Regions from separate parts of the Marinobacterium sp. xm-m-383 genome, predicted to be linked through region 3. Evidence: predicted binding sites of a transcription regulator. Region 3 holds the regulator's gene; each other region holds the start of a gene.

Region 1 (4,249 bases), 380 kb from region 3:
ATCGGGTACTTCACTGTGGACACGTGGTGTCGACATGGTTGAGGCATCTAACATTCTTGGCATCGACGTTATGGTTGGTCACTGGGAGTTCACCTACCGTGAAGAGGAAGTTCTTTCGAACGTTGCTCTGTTCAAAGGTGACTTCATCGGTCAGAACGTTAAAGTACTAGAAGACTCACTGTTTGGTGATGAGTACTACGAAATGGTTGAGCGTTTCGATGGCCGTGGTCTGTACGACGAAGATACGGGTCATGCGTTCCAGCCATACGTGATTAAAGAGATCAACGGCAAGCGTATCGCTGTAGTAGGCCAAGCCTTCCCACGTACCTCAAACGCCAACCCTAAAGAGTTCTTCCCAGACTGGTCTTTCGGTCTTCGTGAACCAGAGATGATCGAGCTTGTTCAGCAGATCCGTGAAGAGGAGCAGCCAGACGCGGTTGTTCTTGTATCGCACAACGGTATGGACGTCGACATCAAGATGGCTGAACGTGTTCCTGGCCTGAATGCTGTATTCGGCGGTCACACTCACGATGGTGTTCCACAACCGATCAAAGTTAAGAACGTTGACGGTGGCGAATGTTGGGTAACCAACGCAGGTTCAAACGGTAAGTTTGTCGGCTGTATGGACTTCTCGATCGAAGATGGCCAGATCACCAACATGACTTACAAACAGCTACCTGTTATCTCTGATTGGCTTGAAGCTGACGGTGAGATGGAAGCGTACATCAACCAGATGCGCCAAGGTCGTTACGATGAGAACATCATCGAAGCGCGTAACAAGAAGTGGCAGAACAACCCAATCCGTGTCGGCAAAACCTTCGAAGAGATTCTTCAAGAGAAACTGGCTAAAGCGGATCGTACTCTTTACCGTCGCGGTAACTTCATGGGCACTTGGGACCAAGTTATCTGTAACGCACTTCGTTGGGAGTACAAGGCAGACATCGCACTATCAGCCGGCGTTCGTTGGGGTACCACTACTCTAGAGGGTGAGTGGATCACAATGGAAGATGTCATGAGCCAGTGTGCAACAACCTACTCTGAAACTTACGTTCAAGAGATGACTGGTAAAGCGATCAAAGAGATGCTTGAAGGCGTTGCCGACAACCTATTCGATCCAGATCCATACCTACAATCAGGTGGCGACATGGTTCGCGTGGGTGGTCTTGACTACACCATCGATCCAACCAAACCACTTGGCCAGCGTATCTCTGAAGTACGCCTAGACAACGGTGAAGTGATTGCTGATGACAAGAACTACAGCGTCTCTGGTTGGGCAACTGTTAACCGCACACCAGAGGGTCGACTACTCTGGGATATCATTGCTGACTACCTAAAAGCAGAACGCGATGAGAACATGGTGATCAAACTACCTAAGGTGAACAACCCTAAAGTGGTGGGTGTCTCTGACAACCCAGGTTTCGCTGACTACCCAGGTGATTGGGCATAACAGCCTACCCCATTAAAAAAACCCGCCTAGTGCGGGTTTTTTATTGCTATGAGAAACCTGGACAAATAGCAGTTCAGAATATCGCGACCTTTTTAAGATCGCTCCAACAAAAAATTGAAGCAAAAAAAACCCGCCTAAAAAGACGGGTAACGTTCAAGCAACGAAAGGACAATGAAAAGGGTTAACCCTGAAGCATTTTGAAAAGCTCATCTTTCAGTTCAAGACGACGCTTTTTAAGTTCCTCTTCACGACTGGTCGTGGTCGGTTCAACTTCAGCTGCAGCAAGCTCAGCCTGCTTAGTAATTTCGTGGTACTCATCAAACAGACGAGAGAAGTGGTTGTTTGATGTTTTAAGCTCATGAATACGTTCGCGGTACTCTGGAAGTTCATGAACTAGATCGTGGTGTTCTCCGATCATTTTTTACTCCTAATTCCATACAGTGTTGATGGTTCTAATATGCCCTACTCTTCTCCATCGTCCATTGATTGAAATCAATTAAAACGAATCTCTCTGAACAATGGACTTAACAGACGTTTACCTGTACCTTTTTCGATCCTTTTTTGGCGATCAACTACACTTTTAAGATTATGGAAACTCTTTCACTCCAACCTCGCGATTTTGCAAACGGTGACGTTCAACTGCCAGGCTCAAAAAGCCTATCAAACCGAATTCTTCTTCTAGCTGCACTGGCGGAAGGTGAAACCAAGGTAACCAACCTGCTAGACAGCGCAGACGTTACCCACATGCTGAATGCACTAAAAACGTTGGGTGTCTCTTATGAGCTAGCTGATGATCGTCGCTCGTGCGTTGTCACCGGTGTGGCAGGTCCTTTCAAGCAGCAAAGTGCTGAGATGTTCCTGGGCAACGCCGGTACTGCAATGCGCCCACTAACCGCCGCACTGTGCCTTGGTTTAGGTGAGTTCACACTGACCGGTGAACCTCGCATGTACGAGCGTCCTATCGAGGACTTGGTTGATGCTCTGCGTCAAATTGGCGCTGATATTGAGTACCTAAAAGATGAAGGCTACCCGCCACTAAAGATTAACGCTCAACAGCTAAAAGGCGGACGAGTATCGATTCGAGGCAACATCTCGAGCCAATTCTTGACTGCGCTACTGATGGCCGCTCCAATGGCACAGCAGGATCTAGAGATCGTTGTCGATGGCGAGCTGGTCTCTAAGCCTTACATCGATATCACCCTGCACTCGATGAAGCTGTTTGGTGTTGAGGTCGAGAACAACAACTACCAGAGCTTTGTCGTTAGAGCCGGACAGACTTACCAGTCGCCCGGTGAAGTGATGGTTGAAGGTGATGCCTCATCAGCCTCCTACTTCCTAGCTGCAGCGGCTATTGCTGGCGGAACGATTCGCGTCTACGGCGTCGGTTCTGAATCGGTACAAGGCGACAAAGCCTTCGCTGAAGTGCTCGGTAAGATGGGTGCTAAGGTCACTTATGGCCCAACTTGGGTAGAGGTCTCTAAAGGCGAACTGAACGGTGTAGACCTGGATCTGAACGCCATTCCCGATGCTGCAATGACGATTGCCACAACCGCCCTGTTCGCAAAAGGCCCTACAGCCATTCGTAATGTCTACAACTGGCGCGTCAAAGAGACCGATCGCCTAGCCGCAATGGCAACCGAACTGCGTAAAGTGGGTGCGGAAGTGGTGGAAGGTGAAGATTTCATCGAGATTACACCACCAGCCGAAATCCAGAGCGCCGCGATCGATACCTACGATGATCACCGCATGGCCATGTGCTTCTCACTCGCATCATTCGGCAACAGCGAGATCATCATCAATGACCCGGGCTGTACCAGCAAAACCTTCCCAGAGTATTTTGATCTGTTTGCTGAGGTTACGAAGTAACCTGCCCTTTAGGTGGTGACTGGCTTTCAGCCTGTCACCTCTACTTTAAAACATTCTACTCGCCTAAAGGCGGCCAGCCTTACTTTTTGGTCAGCAAAAAGTAAGCAAAAACTGACCACGCTCACTCGGCCTGCGGCACGCTCCGTTCAATGATTTTTCACTGAAGTCCAATAGGACACTGCAAACCGTTAATTGCTCCTGCATTAACGGAATACATGCCTTCCATGGCAATAAGTCGGCTCCTGCCTCCGTTGCAGACTTCGGCCATCCCGGCCTCAGCCGATTGAACTCTTAACCGTAAAAAATCATCGTACTCACTCTCGATCGGACGTGGACGACTGGCACGGGATTTGAATCTGGCACATTGTTGGAGCGGTCTAGAAAAGGCCGCGATAGGTCTTAATGTGAATTTAGCTATTAGCACCGGTGTCTGGCTTTAGCCTGACATCCACTTTCCCAGCGATTTCCAGAAAGGTAGTAAAGCTAACCTGCGGATGACAGGCTGAAGGCCTGTCACCGAAACACTACTTATCGTGCATTGAACCACCCATACACTTGGGGCTGTCTGGAACTAAACCAGACTTTTCGGCCCACTCTGCTTGGGTGTATAGATGCATTGAGAGTGCATGAATGGGGTTTTGCATAAGGTCTGACAGCAGACCAAAAATGGTTTGATGGCGCTGAATTAGGCGCTTACCTTCAAAATCATCGCTAACGGCGACGAGCTTGAAGTGAGTATCCAAACGGTTACCACCGTGCATGTGGCTTTCGTTCTCTAACTCCATGTGAACTAGATTAAGGCCTTCATTGAGCAGGGTTTGGATCTGATCTTCTACTGACACCTTACTGATCCCCTTTCGCTGTTGATTCGGTTTTCACTTCAGCGAGTTTCTTAAATCGGTTTTGAATTTTACGAGTAATGAACCATACCGCACC
Region 2 (4,249 bases), on a different contig from region 3:
CTTCAACCTTGCCAGTAATCAGTTGGTACTGATAAGTCATACTCCAGACGCAAAACTCACCCTCACCAGGTCGCAAGAACTGCTCGATTGGCTGGACAATGAATACCTGGCCATGGGTCTTGTGGAATCTGTACCTGCTGGCATTTACGGTAAGCAAGCACTTACTTATTTTGATCTTTGGGACCCCCTTAAGCAGCAAGTCGCTCAATCAGACAATGTGCGGTCTGCACTTGCATTAGTTGCTTCAGGTGAAGCACCTTTAGGGATCGTCTATCACTCGGATGCGGTGGCTGAACCCAAGGTCTCAATAGCTGCCACCTTCCCTACAGAGTCCCATGACAGAATTCTATATCCGGTTGCGGCTGTTACAGAGAGTGATAAATCAACCGCGGCATTTTTAGAGTTTTTGCGCTCAGAGCAGTCTAGGGCGATACTAGAGCGCAACGGCTTTTTAATGGATTCGCAACAACGTGACTGATTGGCTAGGCCCCAACGAGTGGGCGGCAGTTCTCCTATCAATTAAGGTAGCTTTTTGGGCAACACTGCTTAGCCTGCCTGTGGCCATTGGCGTTGCCTATCTTCTGGCGAAAAAGGAGTTTGCAGGGAAACAGCTTCTCAACGGAATTGTCCATCTACCCTTGATCTTACCGCCCGTTGTAACGGGTTATCTGCTGTTAATGACCTTCGGAAAACGCACGCCTGTCGGATCATTCCTTGCTGAGTGGGGAATTGAGTTTGCTTTCCGCTGGAGCGGTGCCGCATTAGCAGCAGCCATCATGGCTTTTCCATTACTGGTTCGCGCTATTCGTCTCTCCATTGAAGCCATTGATCCTAAATTAGAGGAAGCGGCCGCAACCCTGGGTGCCTCAAGGCGCTGGGTGTTTATCACCATCACCCTACCTTTAATGCTTCCTGGTGTGATCGCCGGCTCCGTTCTGGGCTTTGCCAAAGCGATGGGTGAGTTTGGAGCCACCATCACCTTTGTATCGAATATTCCAGGTCAGACTCAGACACTCCCTTCGGCTATCTATGCGTTTCTTCAGGTACCCGGTGGTGAAAGCTCTGCGACCAAACTGGTGATCATCTCTATTATCATTGCGATGAGTGCACTTCTTGCCTCTGAATGGCTGTCACGTCGTATGAGCCGGAGGTTGCAGTCATGACACTGTCAGTCACTTTGCAGCAGTCGATGCCAAACTTCTCGCTTGATATAGCCTTTGAAGCCCCCAGTGGCATCACGGTTCTATTTGGCGAGTCAGGTTCAGGGAAAACCACCACAATCAATGCGATAGCCGGCTTGCAAAGCAACAGCCAAGGCCGCGTCACTCTGTCCGATCGGGTGTTATTTGATAGCGCTTCAAACACGAGCTTAAAGCCCTATCAACGCAACATTGGCTACATTTTTCAAGAGAGCCGACTCTTTCCACATCTGACAGTAGAGCAGAATCTAAATTACGCGAAACGCTTCAATAAGGTCGACAAAAGCGTCGATTTTTACCAGATCGTCGAACTTTTAGGTATAAAACCCCTACTTAGGCGAACGCCAAATTCACTCTCTGGTGGTGAAAAACAGCGTGTTGCGATTGGTCGTGCGTTATTAAGCGCACCAGATCTTATTCTGGCCGATGAACCCCTTGCAGCACTCGATGGCGCCCGAAAAGCGGAGCTACTCCCCTACTTCAAAAAATTAAACCGGGAATTGGGTATTCCTATGCTCTACGTAACCCACTCACCCGAAGAGGTATTAGAGCTGGCTGACCATGTCATCGCACTGGAGCAGGGCCGCATTGTGACTCAAGGGCCTGCGCGAGAGGTGATGGCCAACAGCAAGGTCGCGCGAACCGCCAATCGTGCGATCAAGTCGACACTGACAACCCAGTTAGTGGCACAACACCCCGATGGACTGTCCGAGCTTCAAGTGGCCAGCGAAACACTCTATGTGCCGACCCTTGATGCACCCATAGGTTCAGCGGTCTGCCTTGAACTGGTCGCGAACGATCTAATCCTATCGACCGCAAAAGTGGCAGGCATCTCTGCCTTGAATCAGGTTTCCGGAAGGGTTGAATCCATTGAAACGACTTCATCGAGTGATGTACTTATTAACGTGTGCATTGCAACAGATATCGTCTCAACACACATCACCAAACGCTCCCTTAACAATCTAAACCTCAAGATCGGCGATCCCTGCGTTCTGATCATAAAATCGGTCAACATCTGCCCCTCTAACCGCTGCCAAGGTTGAGATTTTCTCAACTAGTCGTGAGCATTTATCGTTAAGACTTTAGATATATATCAATTACTTTTGACTATATAACCGATTACAATTCTGAAACTTTGTGCAGTGCACATAATTTTTGTGCTTAATTTGTCTACTGGAGGCATCCCCGATGATTTCAGAATCGGTTGTGGAACTATCGCGTTGGCAGTTTGCTATTACCGCGATGTATCACTTTCTATTTGTACCACTGACCCTCGGTCTATCCTTCCTGCTGGCCATCATGGAATCTGTCTATGTCATGACCGGCAAGCAGATCTACCGCGATATGACCAAATTCTGGGGTAAGTTGTTCGGTATTAACTTCGCGCTAGGTGTGACCACCGGTTTGACCATGGAGTTCCAATTTGGAACCAACTGGGCCTACTACTCGCACTACGTGGGCGACGTCTTTGGTGCACCGCTGGCGATTGAAGGTCTGGTAGCCTTCTTCCTTGAATCCACTATGATCGGCCTGTTCTTCTTCGGTTGGGATCGCCTGAGCAAGGTACAGCACCTTGCTGTGACCTGGTTGGTCGCACTGGGCTCTAACTTCTCTGCGTTGTGGATTTTGATCGCCAACGGTTGGATGCAGAACCCTGTTGGGGCCTACTTCAACTTTGAAACCATGCGCATGGAGATGGACAGCTTCGCGGAAGTCCTGCTAAACCCAGTGGCGCAGGTTAAGTTTGTTCACACTGTCTCTGCAGGTTATGTAACGGGCGCTATCTTCGTTCTAGCCGTCAGCAGCTACTTCATGCTGCGTAACCGTGACATTCCATTTGCACGTCGTTCATTCGCGATCGCTTCAGCCTTCGGTTTAGCCTCTGCGATCTCTGTCATCGTGTTAGGTGACGAATCTGGCTACGAAGTGGGCGAAGTGCAGAAGGTTAAATTGGCAGCGATCGAGGCGGAGTGGGATACACACCCAGCACCTGCAGCCTTTACCGTTGTCGGCCTTCCCAATGAAGAGACCATGACAACTGACTACGCTCTGAAAATTCCGGGCGCCTTGGGTCTAATTGCAACCCGCTCCTTGGATGAGGAGGTTACCGGTATTAAAGATCTAGTGGCTCATGCTGAAGATCGCATTCGCAACGGCATTGTCGCTTATGGCCTTCTAGAGAAACTGCGTAACGGTGAAGACACTCCTGAAAATCGTGCTGCGTTCTCTAAAGTCAGCGTTGATCTGGGCTACGGTCTGCTGTTGAAGCGTTACACGCAGGCGGTTGTTGACGCGACCGAAGAGCAGATCAAACTGGCGGCTCGGGACACCATTCCACAGGTGGCTCCGATGTTCTGGACCTTCCGTGTCATGGTCGGTGCAGGCTTTACGATGCTGCTTCTATTTGTCCTAGCCTTCTACTACACCGCTAAGCGTAAGGCTTACCAGACACGTTGGTTGCAGTGGTTCGCACTGCTCTCTCTACCGCTTCCTTGGATTGCCAGTGAGATGGGTTGGTTCGTTGCTGAATTTGGCCGTCAACCTTGGGCGATCGGTGAAATTCTTCCGACCTATGTCGCAACCTCTCACCTAACTGAGACGGATCTGTGGATGAGCTTGGCGGGCTTTATTGGACTCTACACTCTGTTCTTGGTCATCGAGATCTACCTGATGGTGAAATACATCCGCAAAGGCCCAAGCGCCTTGCAGACTGGCCGTTACCACTTTGAACAGAACACAGCGACTCAAGGAGCTTAATGATGTTTGATTACGAAACGCTTCGACTTGTTTGGTGGCTGCTGGTTGGTGTACTGCTGATTGGTTTTGCCATTGCAGACGGCATGGATTTGGGTACTGCTATGATGATCCCTGTATTGGGTAAAACGGACACTGAGCGCCGCGTCATCATCAATACCATCGGGCCTCACTGGGACGGTAACCAGGTGTGGTTAATCACTGCCGGTGGTGCCATCTTTGCCGCTTGGCCACTGGTTTACGCAACAGCATTCTCTGGCTTCTACTGGGCCATGCTACTGGTACTGTTCGCACTA
Region 3 (4,249 bases):
AGTAACCGTAGAACTCTGGCGTGTTCACACCGACGATCTTTTTAGCGCGAGTCTCGCCCTTTGCATCGACAAATAGAATGGTCGGGGTGAAGCGTCCACCCAAGCTCTTAGCGACCTGTTCTGCCGAGCCCGTTGAGCCATCAAAGTTGATGACGGGAGTAGGGTTGCTCAGATCCAGTACCTGAATAGGGGGTGCATCGTTCGTTTGTAAAAGAGGTTTTAGGAAGTCCTCTTTGACGGTAACACAGAAGGCACAACCATCCTGAGAGACCAACAGAACAATCACTTCATTTGGGTTCGCTTTACCAAGCGACTGAAGATCTGTGGCTGTCTTAAGTGTTACCTCGGCTTGGGCGCTTATCATAAGGCCCAAGCTGAGAAGAAGTGCACTACAGGTTTTCGATAAAATCGACCGCATATTCCACCGCCTCGTCGGCAAACAGATCTAAGAAGAAGTGATCCGCATCCTCAACGACTACTAGTTCAATGTTCTCTTTGTCGATACTTTCCATCTTTTCAGGAAGATCTGCAACCACGGTATCCAAGCTGCCTGCGATGACCAGAGTAGGGATGTTAGTCTCTTTTAACACGGTGGGTGTGTCGTACTCAGGGTAGTTACCGTAGTAGCTTAGGACCGCTTCAGCTGACGCACCGCTGTTCTCACAGTAGATGATGCTGATGCCATCGATCATCGCCTTAGGATCCATTCCCTTAGCTTTTTCTAGAATCGGCTCGATAGGCGTTTCATAGCGTTTGCCATAACCCTCTATGGTCTTAGTGTAGTCCCAAGTTGCAGGTGCTAATAGAACTTGGCCTTTGATCTTATCTTGGTTAGCTGCAGCAAACTGAGCCGTCTGGTTGCCGCCACGCGAGTGACCCATTACCCAACGATCGCCTGCGCCTTGTCCATCTAGCCAGGTTTGCCATGCATCCATTTCAGCCAGTGCTTGCTGCATGGTGTGTTGAGCCGGAAGGGTACAGTCGTACATCGCTGATTCGCGGTTATCTAGGCCGTAACTCAGGTTGATGGCTAGAGTAGAGATGCCGTAATCGACCATCTGTTCCTGCACGTAGCTGATGATCTCCATCTCGTTGTGAGCCAGGGTGCCGTGCGTCAGCATCAGTACACCGTCTGCCAGGGATTTATCAGCCGTCAGTTCAAGGTTGCCGTTCAGTGTTAAACCCTCAAACGGTATCTGAACCTGTTCAGCCTGTGCAGTTGCAGCCATGAGTGATGCAGCGAGTAGGGTGGTCGATAGTCGAAGCATTTAAAACTCCATTAAACTTAAAATTTTTATCGTTAATAGGTATAAAAAAACCGAGGTGGCTAAACCTCGGTTTCTATTAGAGACCGTCGTAGGCCAGTAAACAGTATACGGGGACGCCGGTGTCTTGGATTTTTTGTGATCCGTTAAGGTCTGGCAGGTCAATCAGCGCTGCCACCTCAACAACGCTAGCCCCTAGACCGTTGATCAGTGTGCAGGCCGCCAGTGCTGTGCCCCCAGTGGCAATAAGGTCATCGATCAATACCACTTTGTCGCCAGCGGTAACGGCATCCTTCTGAATCTCCACGGAGGCTGTGCCGTACTCTAGCGTATAGTCTTGGTGAATCGTTTCACCGGGCAACTTGCCTTTTTTACGAACCAAAATCAGAGGCTTGTTCAGCTGGTGCGCAATAATCGCACCAAATAGAAAACCTCGAGCATCGATACAGGCTATGTGGGTAATATCCATCTGCATGTAACGATCAATAAAGGCGTTTGCGACCATGCGAGAGGCACGTGGATCTTGAAAAATCGGCGTAATATCACGGAACAGAATGCCAGGCTCTGGCCAATCTGGAATAGAGCGGACAACCGATTTTACATAGTGCTCGTCGTAAGACATTAAAGATCCTTATTTAACCGTGGTGTTGATTGCACTCTGGGCTAGGTGCTTCACCTGCCGCATCCAGCAGCGCTGCTTGATCAAGAATTTCCAGCTCTTTACCTTCAACACGAATCAGCTCTTGTGAAGAGAAGCGTGTAAAGATTCGACTGACCGTCTCGACCGCTAGGCCAAGGTAGTTGCCTATTTCGTTACGTGACATCGAAAGTCGGAAGGATTGTGCAGAGTAGCCACGCAGGGCATAACGTTGCGACAGCTTGAAAATAAAGGTTGCGATACGTTGTTCCGCCGTCTTTTTAGAGAGCAGCATCATCATCTGTTGGTCATCGCTGATCTCGTGGCTCATAGAGCGCATCACAGAACGACGCAGCTCTGGCATTTGACCTGCCAGATCGTCCAAGCGTGAGAAAGGGATCTCACAGACAGTGGTCGTCTCAAGCATCTTAGCCGACATTGGGTAGCTGCCTGAATCGAATCCGGCTAGGCCAACCAGTTCACCTGGGAAGTAGAAACCGTTGATCTGCTCTTCTCCCTCAGGGTTTACAGAGTAAGTTTTTAACGACCCCGCACGAATGGCGAACAGTGACGTGAACTCTTCACCCTGTCTAAACAGGAAGTCGCCCTTGTGAAGTGGTTTGCTCTTATCAACGATATCGTCGAGGCGAAGCGCCTCTTCGTCGTTTAGAGAGACAGGCAAGCAGAGTGTACTCAAGCTGCAGGTGTTACAGCTTACCTGGCCGATGCTGGCGAGTTTGATGTTTTTGGTGTCAGACATAACTGCTCCTTAGTTGCCTGACAGTATATCCAAAAGCGCTTTATTGACCCAAGTCAATTTAGATAAAAAAGTGGACTTTTTAACGGTCCACTTTTAGTTAAATTTACTGTGCAAAATCGGATTAGATGATTTTAGAAAATCGCTGTTCTGAGTGATCGATATAGGCATCAAAGGTCATGCAGATTCGACGAATCAACAAACGCCCAGCGGCGGTGACATCCATTCCATCCTCTCTTAAATGAATCAGGCCATCCTGTGCCATCGGCTCAAGCAGTTTTAATTCGTTAGCAAAATACTCTTTAAAGTCGATATTGAGCGCTTTGGATTGATCGGCAAAATCGAGTTGGAAGTCACAGATCAGGCGGGTAATCACCGCTCTGCGAATTTTGTCATCCTCATTGAGGCAGTACTCTTTGGTTAATGCTGAGCCCTGAGATTCAATATCCTGAGTGTAGCGCTCAATGTTAGGGCTGTTCTGTAGGTAGTAATCGCCAATCTGACTAATAGATGAGACGCCTAAACCAATTAGGTCACACTGTGAGTGAGTGGTATAGCCCTGGAAGTTACGGTGCAGCGTTCCATCATCTTGGTGTTGTGTCAGTGTGTCGTCTGGCAGAGCAAAGTGATCCATACCAATGTTGCGGTAGCCCGCTGCCGTCAGATTCTCAATACTTTGATGGTGAATCGCAAGTTTAGTGAGCGCGTCGGGTAACTCATCGGCATTGATGCGACGCTGCGGTTTGAAACGCTCGGGTAGGTGAGCATAGTTAAATACCGAGAGACGATCGGGTCGTAGCTCTAGAATTCGGTCCAAGGTCTCGGCAAAGCTCTCTTCAGTTTGCAGCGGCAAGCCATAGATTAGATCGACATTGATTGAGCGAAAGCCCAGTTCACGCGCCTCTTTAAGAAGGTCCGTTGTCATCTCTAGAGATTGCACGCGGTTTACCTTGATTTGAACCGCTTCGTTAACATCCTGAACCCCTATGCTGATGCGGTTGAAACCTAATTCACGCAGCAGTTTTAAGCGGCCAGGTGTCATCTCACGAGGGTCGATCTCGATGGCGTAGTCACCCTGATCATCATCACGCAGTTTGAAGGCCTCTTTTAGTGCCTGCATTAAGCGAGCGGTCTGCTCATCATCGATGAAGGTGGGTGTACCACCACCCCAGTGAAGCTGATCCACTTGAACGTCACTGCCCAGTTCAGCGCTGCGCAGTTTAATCTCTTTTAACAGCGTCTGAAGGTAGGGTTCTGCGCGGGAACGATCTTTTGTGACCACTTTGTTGCATCCACAGTAGTAGCAGACGTGTGCACAGAAGGGGATGTGAATATAGAGTGATAAAGGCTTACGACTGTCGCGCTCACTGATCGCTTTAGAGAGCGTTTTGACACTGTCTGGAGTGTCAGTAAATTGCAGTGCGGTTGGGTAAGAGGTGTAGCGTGGACCTGCTAAATCATAACGGCGAATCAGGTCGGTATCCCACTGGATGTTGGTCTGTTGCAGCACAGTAATATTCCTTAATCATCAGATTTAAGAATATTAGGCAATAATAGAGGTTTATGTGTTGATACGGGTCAACCGCTACG

The links. The regulator FNR, encoded in region 3, switches genes on or off when oxygen is low (the NO sensors DNR and NnrR bind a similar motif). The targets are predictions, from matches to a motif close to TTGATNTANATCAA.
Region 1: the regulator FNR is predicted to act here: its motif matches at 1,930-1,943, upstream of XMM383_RS02990 (YdcH family protein).
Region 2: the regulator FNR is predicted to act here: its motif matches at 2,283-2,296, upstream of XMM383_RS04860 (cytochrome ubiquinol oxidase subunit I).

Annotation. Positions count from the first base shown of each region.
Region 1 covers NZ_WBYT01000001.1:629,003-633,251, forward strand. Annotated here, with positions in the region: gene XMM383_RS02985 (5'-nucleotidase C-terminal domain-containing protein) at 1-1,447, shown strand, start outside; gene XMM383_RS02990 (YdcH family protein) at 1,629-1,865, opposite strand; gene aroA (3-phosphoshikimate 1-carboxyvinyltransferase) at 2,036-3,313, shown strand; gene XMM383_RS03000 (BolA family protein) at 3,838-4,155, opposite strand; gene XMM383_RS03005 (DUF3422 family protein) at 4,157-4,249, opposite strand, start outside.
Region 2 covers NZ_WBYT01000002.1:245,929-250,177, reverse strand. Annotated here, with positions in the region: gene modA (molybdate ABC transporter substrate-binding protein) at 1-478, shown strand, start outside; gene modB (molybdate ABC transporter permease subunit) at 471-1,163, shown strand; gene modC (molybdenum ABC transporter ATP-binding protein) at 1,160-2,242, shown strand; gene XMM383_RS04860 (cytochrome ubiquinol oxidase subunit I) at 2,388-3,956, shown strand; gene cydB (cytochrome d ubiquinol oxidase subunit II) at 3,959-4,249, shown strand, end outside.
Region 3 covers NZ_WBYT01000001.1:246,172-250,420, forward strand. Annotated here, with positions in the region: gene XMM383_RS01185 (thioredoxin fold domain-containing protein) at 1-364, opposite strand, end outside; gene XMM383_RS01190 (alpha/beta hydrolase) at 390-1,268, opposite strand; gene XMM383_RS01195 (adenine phosphoribosyltransferase) at 1,345-1,887, opposite strand; gene fnr (fumarate/nitrate reduction transcriptional regulator Fnr) at 1,901-2,662, opposite strand; gene hemN (oxygen-independent coproporphyrinogen III oxidase) at 2,784-4,169, opposite strand; gene XMM383_RS01210 (sulfite exporter TauE/SafE family protein) at 4,245-4,249, opposite strand, start outside.